DNA from 4 places in the Agrococcus sp. DT81.2 genome. Region 4 is predicted to be linked to each of the others. Evidence: predicted binding sites of a transcription regulator. Region 4 holds the regulator's gene; each other region holds the start of a gene.

What was found. The regulator HrcA, encoded in region 4, represses chaperone genes, less so after heat shock. The targets are predictions, from matches to a motif close to TTNGCACTCGNNNNNNNCGAGTGCNAA.
Region 1: a site for HrcA is predicted at 1,875-1,901, ahead of ACLQ21_RS04050 (Hsp20/alpha crystallin family protein). Genes of this name have one in related genera too.
Region 2: a site for HrcA is predicted at 1,648-1,674, ahead of groL (chaperonin GroEL). Genes of this name have one in related genera too.
Region 3: a site for HrcA is predicted at 2,178-2,204, ahead of groES (co-chaperone GroES). Genes of this name have one in related genera too.

The regions. Positions count from the first base shown of each region.
Region 1 is NZ_JBNCLZ010000002.1:156,256-159,858, reverse strand. It holds gene ACLQ21_RS04060 (hypothetical protein) at 1-581, shown strand, start outside; gene ACLQ21_RS04055 (hypothetical protein) at 578-1,192, shown strand; gene ACLQ21_RS04050 (Hsp20/alpha crystallin family protein) at 1,290-1,775, opposite strand; gene ACLQ21_RS04045 (dihydrofolate reductase family protein) at 2,019-2,666, shown strand; gene ACLQ21_RS04040 (ABC transporter ATP-binding protein) at 2,793-3,494, shown strand; gene ACLQ21_RS04035 (ABC transporter permease) at 3,491-3,603, shown strand, end outside.
Region 2 is NZ_JBNCLZ010000006.1:1,558-5,160, reverse strand. It holds gene groL (chaperonin GroEL) at 1-1,609, opposite strand, end outside; gene ACLQ21_RS11860 (LytR C-terminal domain-containing protein) at 1,742-2,341, opposite strand; gene ACLQ21_RS11855 (DUF3263 domain-containing protein) at 2,338-2,718, opposite strand; gene msrB (peptide-methionine (R)-S-oxide reductase MsrB) at 2,792-3,193, shown strand; gene ACLQ21_RS11845 (DMT family transporter) at 3,315-3,603, opposite strand, start outside.
Region 3 is NZ_JBNCLZ010000004.1:129,299-132,901, forward strand. It holds gene ACLQ21_RS09220 (AI-2E family transporter) at 1-811, shown strand, start outside; gene rarD (EamA family transporter RarD) at 828-1,739, opposite strand; gene groES (co-chaperone GroES) at 1,808-2,104, opposite strand; gene ACLQ21_RS09235 (THUMP-like domain-containing protein) at 2,260-3,426, shown strand; gene ACLQ21_RS09240 (hypothetical protein) at 3,460-3,603, opposite strand, start outside.
Region 4 is NZ_JBNCLZ010000009.1:40,036-43,638, forward strand. It holds gene hemW (radical SAM family heme chaperone HemW) at 1-42, shown strand, start outside; gene ACLQ21_RS14505 (DUF4870 domain-containing protein) at 66-1,025, opposite strand; gene hrcA (heat-inducible transcriptional repressor HrcA) at 1,216-2,229, shown strand; gene dnaJ (molecular chaperone DnaJ) at 2,230-3,315, shown strand; gene ACLQ21_RS14520 (16S rRNA (uracil(1498)-N(3))-methyltransferase) at 3,315-3,603, shown strand, end outside.

The DNA of each region.
Region 1 (3,603 bases), on a different contig from region 4:
CCCACTTCCTCACGACGTTCTTCCTGATCGTCGGCTTCGCGTTCCTCCTGCACGTCTCCGGCGACGACGTCGCCGAGTTCGAGGCCGACTCGTTCACGACGGTCGTGTCGCTCTGGTCGACTCCCGATCGGGTCTGGGCGACGGCGCTCATCGGGCTGCTGATCGGCGGCGGCATCCTCGCGCTTGGCTGGTTGACGAACGCGCTCTGGGCGAAGTCGGCGGGGCTCGCGAAGCCGCACCGCTCGACGTGGCTCGCGTGGCTCTGCACGACGGCGGCGACCGGGCTCGTCGGCCTCCTCGTCTGGCCGATGGCGCTGTTCGGCAGCCTCTTCTTCATCGTCGCGGCGAGCTCGGCGTCGTTGACGGTCGGCTCGATGTGGACGGCGCTGTTCACGCTCCTCGCCATCGCGATCGCGCTCACCGGCGGCGTGGGACTGCTGTTCGGCTGGCTGTACCTCGCCTCCGCACGACCGCGCATCGACTTCGCCGCGCTCGCCGAGGCAGAGGAGGCCGAGGCTCGCGCCCGCGACGAGGCGGAGCTCACCCGGGTGCAGCTGCGCGGCGACCCGGCTCGGCGATGAGCGTCGCGCGTCGCGCCGCATCGCCGGATCCGCTCGACGCCGAGCAGCGGACGGCGGTGCGCCGAGCCGGCGCGACCGGCCTCGCGCTCGTCGGGGCCGGCGCGAGCCTCGTCTGGGGGCTGCTGGTCGCGGCGCTCGTGCTGCTGATCGTGCGCTCCGCCGTCATCGACCTGTTCGACGACGTCGAGTGGGGTCGCTCGGTCGTCGACTGGATCGAGCAGCTCGACGTCACCCCTCTTGCGCCGCTCGTGCTGGGTCTCGTGCTGCTCGCCGTCGGCGCGATGGCGCTCGGATGCTGGCTCAGCACGCGACGGATGCGCCGTGCTGGCGTGCCGGAGGCCGCCGCCGTCACGCTCCGCGGCGCCGCCCTCGGCACCGCGCTGCAAGCGGTGCTGTCGACGCTCTCGAGCTGGCTGCTCGGGCTCGTCGTGCTGCTCACCGGCGTGGTCGGCTTCTGGCTCATCACGGCCGTCTACGTCGTCGGCTCGATCATCGCGTCGACGCTCATCGGCTGGCTCGCGGGGCCTCGCACGTGGCTCGCGATCGCCCGCCGTGAGGCGCGGCGGGCGGCCGGTACGCATCCGCCGCTCAGCAGTGCAGCGCCGGGTTAACCGCCTCACCGCGTGACGGCCGCGCCCCGTGCGCGCCCGCACACGCGGCGGCGCCCCCGTCCGCGGGGACGGGGGCGCCGCATCGGCCGTGCGACCGCTATCCCTCCGACGAGCTGCTCGCACCCGCCGTGGCCTCGCTCTGCTGCGAGCCGCCGGTGCTGATCGCCGACTGGCGATCGCGCTGCTCGACCGTGATCTTGCGGGGCTTCGCCCGCTCGGCGACCGGGATCGTGAGCATCAGCACGCCGTGCTCGTAGTGCGCCTGGATCTGCTCCAGGTCGACATCGTTGCCGAGCCCCAGCTGCCGCATGTAGCGGCCAGCCGGACGCTCCTGCGCGAGCCACTGCGCGCCGTCGGCGGAGCCGATCGTGCGCTCGGCCTGGATCGTCAGCGTGTTGGCGTCGACGTTCAGGTCGATCGAGCCCGGGTCGACACCCGGCAGGTCGACGTTCACGATGTAGTGATCGCCGGCACGGTACAGATCCATCGGCATCCAGCTCGAGGATCGCTCCGTGCCTCCGCTCGTCATCAGCCGAGCGGCCATGCGGTCCATCTCACGGAACGGGTCGAAGGTCAGTGCCATTGACAACCACCTCCTTGAGCGACGGGCCGCCGCCCCTGTGCGACGGTCCCCTGTGTCTGTGGCAGCCCCGGGGGGTCTGCCCCTCGGAGCGCAGCCAGATTAGCACTCGCGCAGTGCGAGTGCCAGTCGTTTTCAGCGGATTCACGGGCAGATCTGACCTCTTGCGAAGCGTTCCGTTACGGCGCATGCTCGGTTCGTCGCGGCCGCGCCGATGCCGCCGCGCGAGGATCGAGGGAGCGCAGCATGCGACTGATCGCGCACGAGTTCATGACGCTGGACGGCGTGATGCAGGGCCCCGGCGGGGCGGAGGAGGACACGAGCGGTGGGTTCCGGTACGGCGGATGGGTCGCCCCGGCCTTCGACGACACGGTCGGCGAGGTCGTCACGGGCTGGTTCGCGAGGACCGACGCCCTGCTGTTCGGCCGCGTCACCTACGGGATGATGGCCGAGTACTGGCCGCAGGTGACCGACCCCGACGACCCGGTCGCGCAGCGGCTCAACACCGCGCCGAAGCACGTCGTCTCGACGACGCTCAGCCAGGCGGATGCGTCGTGGCACGGCACCGAGAGCGTCATCGCGGACGACGTGGTGGCACGCATCCGCGCCCTCAAGGATTCCGGCGACGGCGAGCTCCAGGTGCACGGCTCGTGGCAGCTGCTGCAGACGCTGATCGCGGAGGACCTGCTCGACGAGCTGCGCCTCATCGTCTTCCCGACGGTCGTCGGCCCGGGCAAGCGGCTCTTCCACGACGTCGCCCGCCCATCCGGATTCGACGTGACCGATGTGCGCGTCGCCGACAGCGGCGCGGTCGCGATGACGCTCACCCCGGCCCCCTTCCGCACCGCGACCTACGTCGTCGTCGACGGCAAGGAGGTGCAGGTCGGGGAGTAGGCGCGCGGGGAGGACTCCGGCCAACCACCCCGAAGGGTAGGGCCAACCCCCGCACGCACCGCACGCCGCGACGAGACGATCGACGTGCTGCGACAGCCGCAGCCCACGAATCGAGGAGCGGCGCGCATGCCAGACCTGGTGCTCGAAGCAGAGTCCATCCACAAGTCCTACGGGCACGGCGCCGGCCGCTTCGACGCGCTCAAGGGGGTGTCGCTGCGCATCGGCCGCGGGGAGTCCGTCGCGATCGTCGGCAAGAGCGGCTCGGGCAAGTCGACGCTCATGCACATCCTGGCGCTGCTCGACGCGCCCGACCAGGGCGCGCTGCTCGTGGAGGGCGCGGATGCCGCCACCCTCGGCGCCGCGGAGATCCACCGGCTGCGCAACCGAGACTTCGGGTTCGTCTTCCAGCAGTTCTTCCTCGTGCCCGACGCGTCGGTGCTCGAGAACGTCGTGCTGCCGCTGAAGATCGCTGGCGTCGGCAAGCGGGAGCGCACCGAGCGGGGCATGGCCGCGCTGCGGGCGCTCGAGCTCGACGACAAAGCCCGCAACCGGGCCACCGACCTCTCCGGCGGGCAGAAGCAGCGGGCGGTCATCGCACGCGCCCTCGTCGGGGAGCCCACGGTGATCTTCGCCGACGAGCCGACCGGCAACCTCGACTCGGTCACGGGCGGCGTGGTGGAGGACATCCTCTTCGAGCTCAACCGCACCAAGGGCATCACGCTCGTCATCGTCACGCACGACCTCGAGCTCGCGGCCCGCTGCGACCGGCAGATCCACCTTCGCGACGGCCTCGAGGTCGCGCCCGAGCTCGAGGCGGTGGCGGCATGAGGGCCGGCGACGTCATCGCCTCGGCGGTGCAGAACACGTTCCGCAGCAAGCTGCGCACCTCGCTGACCGTGATCGCCATCTTCATCGGCGCGTTCACGCTCACGATCAC
Region 2 (3,603 bases), on a different contig from region 4:
TGCCACCCGTGGGGTCAGCCGGCATGGCCGGCGACTTCTCGGGCTTGTCGGCGACGACGGCCTCGGTCGTGAGGAAGAGGCCGGCGATCGACGCGGCGTTGGCCAGCGCAGAGCGCGTGACCTTCACCGGGTCGGCGATGCCCGCAGCGAGCATGTCGACGTACTCGCCCGTCGCTGCGTTGAGGCCCCAGCCCACCTCGAGGCCGCGGACCTTCTCGGCCACGACGCCCGGCTCGAGACCGGCGTTGAGCGCGATCTGCTTGAGCGGCGCGTCGACGGCCACGCGCACGATGTTCGCGCCCGTCGCCTCGTCACCCGTGAGCTCGAGGCCCTCGAACGCGGTCTTCGCGGCCTGGATGAGCGCGACGCCACCACCGGCGACGATGCCCTCCTCGACGGCAGCCTTCGCGTTGCGGACGGCGTCCTCGATGCGGTGCTTGCGCTCCTTGAGCTCAACCTCGGTCGCCGCACCCGCCTTGATGACGGCCACGCCGCCGGCGAGCTTCGCGAGGCGCTCCTGGAGCTTCTCGCGGTCGTAGTCGCTGTCGGTGTTCTCGATCTCCTGGCGGATCTGGCGCACGCGGCCGGCGATGGCCTCGGCCTCACCCGCACCCTCGACGATGGTCGTCTCGTCCTTCGTGATGACGACCTTGCGTGCACGACCCAGCAGGTCGAGCGTCGCGTTCTCGAGCTTGAGGCCGACCTCCTCGGAGATGACCTGGCCGCCCGTGAGGATCGCCATGTCGGCGAGCATCGCCTTGCGGCGGTCGCCGAAGCCGGGAGCCTTGACGGCGACCGACTTGAAGATGCCGCGGATCTTGTTGACGACGAGCGTCGCAAGCGCCTCGCCCTCGACGTCCTCGGCGATGATGACGAGCTGCTTGCCCGACTGGATCACCTTGTCGACGACCGGGAGGAGGTCCTTGATGTTCGAGATCTTCGAGTTGACGATCAGGATGTACGGGTCCTCGAAGACCGTCTCCTGGCGCTCGGGGTCCGTCACGAAGTACTGCGACAGGAAGCCCTTGTCGAAGCGCATGCCCTCGGTCAGCTCGAGCTCGGTGCCGAAGGTGTTCGACTCCTCGACGGTGACGACGCCCTCCTTGCCGACCTTGTCGATGGCCTCGGCGATGAGCGCGCCGATCTCCTCGTCCGCGGCCGAGATCGAGGCGGTGGCAGCGATCTCCTCCTTGGTCTCGACCTCCTTCGCGTTCGCGAGCAGCTGCTGGCTCACCGCGGCGGTGGCCTTCTCGATGCCGCGCTTGAGGCTGATGGGGTCGGCGCCAGCGGCGACGTTGCGGAGGCCCTCGCGGACCAGCGCCTGAGCGAGGACGGTGGCCGTCGTCGTGCCGTCACCGGCGACGTCGTCGGTCTTCTTCGCGACCTCCTTGACGAGCTCGGCGCCGATCTTCTCGAAGGGCTCCTCGAGCTCGATCTCCTTGGCGATCGAGACGCCGTCGTTCGTGATGGTGGGGGCGCCCCACTTCTTCTCGAGCACGACGTTGCGGCCGCGCGGGCCGAGGGTCACCTTCACCGCGTCGGCGAGCGTGTTGAGTCCACGCTCCAGCCCGCGGCGGGCCTCCTCGTTGAATGCGATCATCTTTGCCATTGCAGTCTTCGTCCCTCCTGGACGCTGTGGACGTTCAATTGGCACTCCAGCAGAGGGAGTGCCAGGCCCAAGTCTGGCACTCGGCACCCACGAGTGCAAGCCGCAGCGGGACGGCGGCGCGGTGGATGCGCGTCAGGGCGCGGAGGGCGTCGGCGCGTGCTCGATGTCGCCGTCGTCGTTCGGCTCTGCGCTCGGCACCGCGCCCGGCGCATCCGTGCCGAGCACGATGGTGATCGGCGAGCCCGAGACGCGGCCGTCGGACTGCCGAGCCTCGCCGACGCCGAGCTGCTGCGCGAGCCCGCGGGCGACCGGCGCGAGCGCTGGCTCGTCGAACCAGACGACGGTGCGCTCGCCCACCTCGGTGGCGGATGCGGTGGCGACGACGTCCCAGCCCGCGTCCGACAGCGCCTGGCCGACGCCCGCCGCGACGGAGAGCTCGCCCGTGCCGTCCAGCACGGTGATGCTCGCGTCGAGGGAAGGGTCGATCTGCGCGGGATCGGTGACGACGGGCGGCTGCTCCGTCGCCGAGGGCTCGGGCAGGGGCTCGACCCGCAGGCGGTCGAGCAGGAAGAGCCCGACGGCCGTCAGCACGATCGCCGCGGCGAGCGCACCCAGCAGGATCGCCCAGCGGGGCCAGCGCGTGACGGAGCCGGATCGGTGCGCGCCGACGCGGTTGGTGACGGAGCGCTGCGTGCCGGAGCGTCGCGTGCCGGAGGGCTGGTCGCGGCTCATGCGCCGTCGCGCAGTCGCAGCAGCCGGCGCACGAGCATGGGGTCGTGGTGCAGCGCCTCGGGCGTCTCGAGCGCGGCGTCGAGCACCTGGTAGTAGCGGGTCGTCGACCAGCCGAACTCGGCGCGGATGGCGCGCGCCTTCGCCCCGCCGTGGCTCGTCCAGCCCGCCTCGAACTCGAGCACGGTGCGGATGCGCTCAGCTCGGGCCCGTGCGAGGTCGTCGCGACCCGCGCGGTCGGCGCCGGCCGACGCATCCGTCGTGTCGGTGGCCGCGGGCACGATGTCGAGCGCATCGCCTGCCGCCTCCGCCGCCGCGAATGCGAGGGCGGCGGCCTCGTCGGCGGTGCCCTGCCTGCGGATGCGCGGCTCGGTCGGCATGGCTCCGATCCTAGGCGGCGGCCCATGTTCTGCCCGCCGCGAAACGCGAGCGAGCGCGGCGTAGCATCGTGGCATGACCGATCGAATCGAACGCTCCGACTCAGAGTGGCGCGAGGCCCTCGCCCCCGACGCCTACAGGGTGCTGCGCGAGGCGGGCACGGAGCGCCCGTGGACCGGCGCGCTGCTCGATGAGCAGCGCCAAGGCGTCTACGCGTGCGGCGCGTGCGGCAACGAGCTGTTCCGCGACGAGACGAAGTTCGACGCCGGCTGCGGCTGGCCGAGCTTCTACGAGACCGTCCGCGAGGACGCCGTCGAGCTCATCGAGGACCGCTCGCTCGGGATGGTGCGCACCGAGGTGCGCTGCGCGAAGTGCGGCAGCCACCTGGGCCACCTCTTCGACGACGCCCCGCAGACGCCGACGGGCGACCGCTTCTGCATGAACTCCGTCGCGCTGAGCTTCACGCCCGAGTCCTGACGCGCGGCGGCGCATCCGCCTGCGAGCGCTCGGCGACTCGCCCTCTCCGAAGGGGACCTCATCCACCGTTCGGGACCCGGTGCACCGGGTCCCCTTCGGTGGATGAGGTCCCCTTCGGCGGTCAGCCGCGGCCGGCCGACGCGCTGCGGGCCGCCGCACGCCGGGGGCGGCGGATCGCCGAGACGGCCACCGCCACGATCGTCAGCGCCGCGCCCAGCAGCGACCAGATCGTCACGGCGTGGCCCGCCGGGAACGCGATGTCGAGCAGCACCGAGGCGATGACCTGCCCGCAGATCACGCCGAGCCCCATGGTGAGCACGCCCAGGTGGTGCACGGCGACCGACATGAGCGCGACGAACAGGATGCCGAGCACACCGCCCACGTAGAGCCATGGCTCACCGGGCAGCGGC
Region 3 (3,603 bases), on a different contig from region 4:
CGTCAACGCCGTGCGGTCGCAGCTCGACGATCTCGTCGCGCAGGCGTCGGAGGGCATCGACAGGGTGATCGAGTGGGTCTCCACGCTGCCGTTCGCGCCGACGGCGGAGCAGATCCAGCAGGGCCGCGACGCGATCATCGACTTCCTCACGAGCGCCCAGTTCGGCTCGGGCGCCCTCGCCGGTGTGAGCGCCGCCGCGAACTTCCTCACCGGCTTCGCGCTCATGGTGGTCGTCCTGTTCTTCTTCCTCAAGGACGGGCCCGCGATCTGGGAGTTCATGCTGCGCCCGTTCGAGGGCGAGCGATACGCGCGTGGCAAGCGCATCGGAGAGAAGACGGTCGAGACGCTCGGCGGCTATGTGCGCGGCACCGCGCTCATCGCGGCGGTGGACGCGGTCGGCATCGGCCTCGTGCTCGCCTTCGCGCAGGTGCCCCTCGCCCTGCCGCTCGCGGTGCTGGTCTTCCTGCTCGCGTTCGTGCCGCTCGTCGGCGCGACCGTCGCAGGCGCGCTCGCGACGCTCGTCGCGCTCGTCGCCAACGGCGAGGTCGTCGCGCTGATCGTCCTCGGTGCGGTCATCCTCGTCAACCAGCTCGAGGGCAACTTCCTCCAGCCCGTCGTCATGGGCAGGTCGCTGCGCCTCCACGCGTTGGTCGTCCTCATCGCCCTCACGATCGGCACCGTGCTCGGCGGCATCGTCGGCGCGGTGCTGTCGGTGCCGATCGCCGCGGTCGCGTGGGGCATCGTGCAGGTCTGGGACGGCCATGACAGGCCGGCGCGGATGTTCCGGCAGAAGCGGCCGGAGGTCGCGTAGCGGCGTCGCGCGGGCGTCAGGCCGCGGGTGCCACGCGGGGCCGTCGCATGCGGCGGCCGAGCAGGTCGACCGAGACGAGCGCGAGCGACGCCCACACGAGCGCGAAGCCGATCCAGCGCTCGAGCGGCATGGGCTCCAGCATCACGAAGGCGCCGAAGAGGAACGAGATGATCGGCGCGAGGTACTGCGTGAACGCGAGCGCGGTGAGCGAGATGCGGCGCGCTGCGGACGCGAAGGCGAGCAGCGGGATGGCGGTGACGAGGCCGATGCCGGCGGTGGCCCAGATGCCGGCCGCGCCGTTGGCACCCACCGTCACGCCGTTGATGCTGATGGCGACGGCGAGCATCACGAGCGACGCGGGCAGTGCGGCGACGGTCTCGACGGTGAAGCCCGATAGCGCATCCACGGATCCGCCGACGCGCTTCTTGATGAGGCCGTAGACGCCGAAGGAGAGCGCGACGGTCAAACCGATCCACGGCACCTCGCCGTAGCCGATGATCATCACGAGCACGCCCACGGCGCCGAGCCCGACCGCGACCCACTGCGCGCGCCGGAGCCGCTCGCCCAGGAAGAGCACCGCGAGCACGACGCTCACGAGCGGGTTGAGGAAGTAGCCGAGGCTCGTCTCGAGCACCTTGTCGGCGAGCACCCCGACGATGAACGCCGTCCAGTTGATGAGCACGGCGTTGCCCGCGATCACGAGCGTCCAGGTGTCGCGCCGGCTGCGGAGGATGCCGCGCAGCCGACCCCAGCCGCGCGTCATCGCGACGAGGGCGAACGCGACGGCGACCGACGCGATGACGCGCCAGCCGATCAGCTCGAAGCCGTCGATCCCCTTCGTCAGCTGGAGGTAGACGGGCACGACGCCCCAGAACGCGTACGCGAAGACGGCGTACCAGAGGCCGGACCTCGTGCGCTGCTCGCTCATCGCTGCTCCTGGGAAGAACGAAGACGGCGCCCCCAGCAGGGGGCGCCGCCGACTGGGTCGGTGGAGCGTCAGCGCTCGACGATGGCGAGCACGTCGCGTGCCGAGAGCACGAGGTACTCGTCGGCGCCGAACTTCACCTCGGTGCCGCCGTACTTGGAGTACAGCACCTTGTCGCCGACGGCGACATCGATCGGGACACGGTTGCCGTTGTCGTCGATGCGACCGGGGCCGACCGCCACGACCTCGCCCTCCTGGGGCTTCTCCTTGGCGGTGTCAGGGATGACGAGACCGCTCGCGGTCGTCGTCTCTGCCTCGACCTGCTTGATGACGATGCGGTCCTCGAGCGGCTTGATGGAAACCGACACGGTTGCCTCTTTCTTGTCAGACTCTGGGGCGCGTCCGAACCTGTCGGACGCCAGGGCAAGCCTAGGCGGTCGATTGGCACTCGGTCAACATGAGTGCCAATCGGTGCTCGCCGCGGCGGCCGCGCTCGCCGCCGCGACGGTGATTGACTGGAGCGATGGACGCCGAAGAGCTGCGACTGCTGCTGTCGAGGGACGGCCTCGCGCTGCTCGAGCGCGTCGAGGTGCAGGTCGACGACCGCTCCGACGTCGTGCGCGAGGTGGCACGGCTGCGCGCCGAGGGCCACGACCCGGCGCTCGTGACCGCGGTGCTGTCGCAGGCGAGGCTGCGACGGCGCGCCCGCGCGAAGTTCGGCGAGTTCGCCAGCGAGCTGCTCTTCACCGAGGCGGGCCTCGAGCAGGCGACTCGGCTGCGCGTGGCAGCGCACCACGCCGGCCGGATGCGTCGGGCCGGCATCGTCTCGGTGGCCGACCTCGGCTGCGGCATCGGCGCCGACGCGCTCGCCTTCGCGACGCTCGGGCTCGAGGTGACGGCCGTGGAGCGCGACGAGGTCACGGCGGCGATCGCCGCCTTCAACCTCGCCGCGTGGCACGCGACGGTGCTGCACGGCGACGCGCTCGAGACCGCGGTGGACGCCGAGGCGCTCTGGTTCGACCCCGCTCGCCGCGACGGCGCTCGGCGGCTGAACGACCCTGCCGACTGGTCCCCCGCGCTCGACGCGGTGTTCGCCCGCGCGGCGGCACACTCGTCCGGCGTGAAGCTCGCGCCGGGCATCGATCGCGGCCTGCTGCCGATGGATGCGGAGCACCAGTGGGTCACGGACGGCTTGGAGACGGTCGAGACGGTCGTCTGGACCGGCGCGCTCGCGCGGCCGAGCGTCGCCCGCAGCGCGCTCGTGCTCACCGACGGCGGGGCGGCGGAGCTCACGGGCGACGCGAGCCACCCGGAGCCCGGCCCGCTCGGGGAGTGGCTCTACGAGCCCGCGGGCGCCGTGATCCGCGCCGAGCTCATCGGTGCGCTCGCGGAGCGGCTCTCCGCCAGGAGCGTCAGCCCGGGCCTCGCCTACCTCACGGGCGACAGCCTCGTCGAGACGCCGCTCGTGCAGGCGTTCCGGGTGCGCGAGACGCTGCCGCTCGACGAGCGGAGGATCGCGCAGCGGATGCGGGAGCTGGGCATCGGCGACCTCGAGATCAAGAAGCGCGGCGCCGACGTCGACCCCGCGGCGCTCCGCAAGCGGCTGAAGCTCAAGGGCGACGGCCGGGCGACGCTCATCGCGACACGGGTCGGTGGCAGGCACCGCGCGATCCTGGCCGACCGCCCCTAGCACTGCGACCCGGCGGCTGCTCGCCGGCGCTCCTCAGCCCGCGAGCAGCCTCGGCAGTTCGGGCAGCCAGACCGTCGCCGCGATGATGAGCAGGATCGCGGCGATCACCACGCCGAGCGATGCCACGACGACCGCGATCAGCGGCCACGGACGCTCGGCGGGACGCCGGCGCATCGC
Region 4 (3,603 bases):
CGGCTCCTGGCCGACGCGGTGGTGCGGCGACTGCTGCCCTGAGGCTCAGGCTCTGAGGGCTCGCGCTACTTGATCATCCGCCAGTTGAACGGGTAGCGGTACGAGCCGCCGTTGTTGACCCGGACGCCGCCGATGATCGCGAAGATCACCTGCAGGAGTCCCGGCACCCAGTAGAGCGCCGGCAGGAACGCGAGGATGCCGAGCGTCACGAGCGCGAGGATCGAGCCGACGATGAGGATGCCGATCGCGAGGATCGTCATGAAGATGCCGAAGTTCAGCGCCTCCTTCGACTCCTGCTTCGCGAACGCGCTGCGGTCCTTGTAGATCATGTAGACGATGAGCGGGCCGATCCAGCCGCCGAAGCCGCCGGTGACGATCGTCGAGAGGCCCGAGAGGTGCCCCCACATGCCGGCGTTCTTCTCGTCGACGGGCGACATCGGGGCGGCGGCCGCGTACTGCGGCTGCCCGGGGGCGCCGTACTGCGGCTGGCCGCCGTACGGGGGCTGGCCCGCGCCGTACTGGGGCTGCCCGCCGTACTGCGGCTGCCCCGCCCCGTACTGCGGCTGGCCGTAGGGAGGCTGACCCGGCTGCCCGAACGGCGGCTGGCCGGGCTGACCCTGCCCGTGCTGCGGCTGCCCGTGCTGGGGCTGCCCGTACGGCGGTTGCCCGTGCTGGGGCTGCCCGTACTGGGGCTGCCCGGACTGCGGCTGCGGCGCGGACGCGTGCTCGCCCGGTCGCGGCGCGGCGCTCGCGCCGCCGGTGGGCTGCTCGCCGAACTGCGGCGCGGAGGGCTGGCCGGGGTGCTGCTGGCCGTGCTGCCACCCCTGGCCGTCGGTGCTGAAGGCGGGCTGGCCGGGCGCCTCGGGCGTGACGGCGGGGGAGGAGAACGACTGCGCGGGCTGGCCGACGCCGGGCGCCGCGGGGGCGCTGGGAGCGGCGTGCTGCTCGTCCGTCACGGCGAAGCCATCGACGGGCTGCTCGGACGGATCTGGCTGCTCCCCACGGGGAGCGTTGGGATCGGACATGGCGTGCCTTTCGTGTGTGCCTCGCGGTGCGCGGGACCTATCGCGGGCCCATTGTCCGCCCGAACGGCTGTGCATGCCATCCGAACGGCCGCGGCGCGCGGTAGGATTGGCAGTCAGTAGACGAGAGTGCCAAGCAGAGCTGTGCCGCGTCCGGGAGCGGATGCGGTGCCCACGGACGAGGGGAGCGCGGATGGTCTCGGATCGCGGTCTCGACGTGCTCCGCGCGATCGTGCAGGACTACGTCGCCATGCGGGAGCCGGTCGGCTCGAAGTCGATCGTCGAGCGGCACGCGTTCGGCGTCTCCGCCGCCACCATCCGCAACGACATGGCGCTCCTCGAGGAGGAGGAGCTCATCGTCGCCCCGCACACGTCCTCCGGGCGGGTGCCGACCGACAAGGGCTACCGGGTGTTCGTCGACCGGCTGCAGCGCATGCAGCCGCTCACGCCGGCGCAGCGGATGGCCATCGCGCGGTTCCTCGACGAGGCGGTCGACCGCGACGACGTGCTCGCCCGCACCGCCAGGCTCCTCTCGAGCCTCACGAACCAGGTCGCGCTCGTGCAGGTGCCGATGCGCCGCCCCGCGGGCGTGCGCCGGGTCGAGCTCGTCGCCGTCGCGGAGACGCGGCTGCTGGCCGTGCTGATCCTCGACTCCGGCCGCGTCGAGCAGCGGGTGCTCGACGCGCAGCAGCGCATCGAGCCCGAGCAGGCGACCGCGCTCGGTCGCGCGTTCACCGAGACGGTCGCCGAGCTCTCGCCCACCGACGCCGTCGAGCGGTTGTCGTCGGCCGCCGCATCCGCCCCGCCCGCGCTGCAGACCGCGACCGCGGCCGTCGCGCACGCGCTCACCGAGATGCTGCAGGCCGCGGGCGGCGACCGCATCGTCATGGCAGGCGCCTCGCACCTCGTGCGCGAGGAGCGCGACTTCCACGGCCGCGTCACGCCGGTGCTCGACGCGATCGAGGAGCAGGTGACGCTGCTGCGGCTGTTCGACGAGATGGGCGCGGAGGGCGAGGTGACGACCCGCATCGGCCGCGAGCTGTCGGGACCGCTGGGGGAGGCCGCCGTCGTGGCGTCGACGTACAGCGACTCGCGGCTCGAGGGGCATGTGGGCGTGCTGGGCCCGACCCGGATGGACTACGCAGGAAACATGGCCGCGGTGCGCGCAGTTGCGCGCTACCTGACGCGGCTGCTGAGCGAGGACTGAGTGACTGACCACTACGAGACCCTCGGCGTCGCGCGCGACGCCGGCCAGGACGAGATCAAGAAGGCGTACCGCAGGCTCGCTCGCGAGCTGCACCCCGACGTCAACCCGAGCGAGGACGCCGCGGAGCGATTCAAGACCGTCACGCACGCGTACGACGTGCTCGGCGACCCGCAGTCGCGCGCGGAGTACGACCGGGGCCCGTCGGCCGGCGCGGGGGCGTTCGGCTTCGGTGACATCTTCGAGCAGTTCTTCGGCGGCGGCCGCTCCCAGGGCCCACGCTCGCGGCGGCAGGCGGGGCAGGACAGCCTGCTGCGCGTCGACCTCGATCTCGCCGACGTCGTCTTCGGTGTGCACCGTGAGCTGCGCGTGCAGACGGCCGTGCTGTGCGAGACGTGCGGCGGCGCCTGCACCGCGCCGGGCACGAACCCGGAGCGCTGCTCGATGTGCGGCGGCTCCGGCCACGTGCAGCGGCAGGTGCGCTCGCTGCTCGGCAACGTCGTCACGAGCCAGCCGTGCGCGGTCTGCCAGGGCTACGGCACCGTCATCCCGCATCCGTGCCAGACGTGCGCCGGCCACGGCCGCGTGCGCGCCGAGCGCACCATCCCGGTCGACATCCCCGCGGGCGTCGACACCGGCCTGCGCATCCAGCTGCCCGGCCAGGGCGAGGTCGGCGAGGCGGGCGGCCCCGCCGGCACGCTCTACCTCGAGATCAACGTGCGCCACCACGAGGTGTTCAGCCGCTCGGGCGACGACCTGCTCGCCACGCTCGAGGTGTCGATGCCGGATGCGGCGCTCGGTGCGCGAGCGCGCGTCGAGGCCATCGACGGTCCGGTCGAGGTCGAGGTGCGGCCCGGCACGCAGTCGGGCGACGTGCTGACGGTCGCCGACCGCGGCGTCACGCGCCTGCGCGGAGCGGGGCGGGGCGACCTCAAGCTCGGCGTGCAGGTGGTGACGCCGCAGCGGCTCGACCGCCGCACCGAGGAGCTGCTGCGAGAGTTGCGCGATCGCACCAAGGCGCCGGCGCCGCACCTCGCGCAGTTCAAGCAGGGCCTGTTCGCGAAGATGCGCGACCGCCTCCGCATCTGATGGCCCACTGCTACTGGCATGACGCGCTCGAGGGCGCAGCCGCTGGCGACGTGGTGACGCTCACGGGGGAGGAGGCGCACCACGCCGCCGTCGTCTCGCGGATGCGTCGCGGCGAGCGCGTGCTCGTGAGCGACGGCCGCGGCACGCTCGCCGAGGGCGTCATCGACCGTGCCGAGCGCGACGGCGTCGACGTCGTGCTGCAGCACGTCGACGCGGTGCCGGCGCCGTCGCCGCGCATCGGCCTCGCGCAGGCTCTCGCGAAGGGCGACCGCGCAGAGCTCGCCGTGC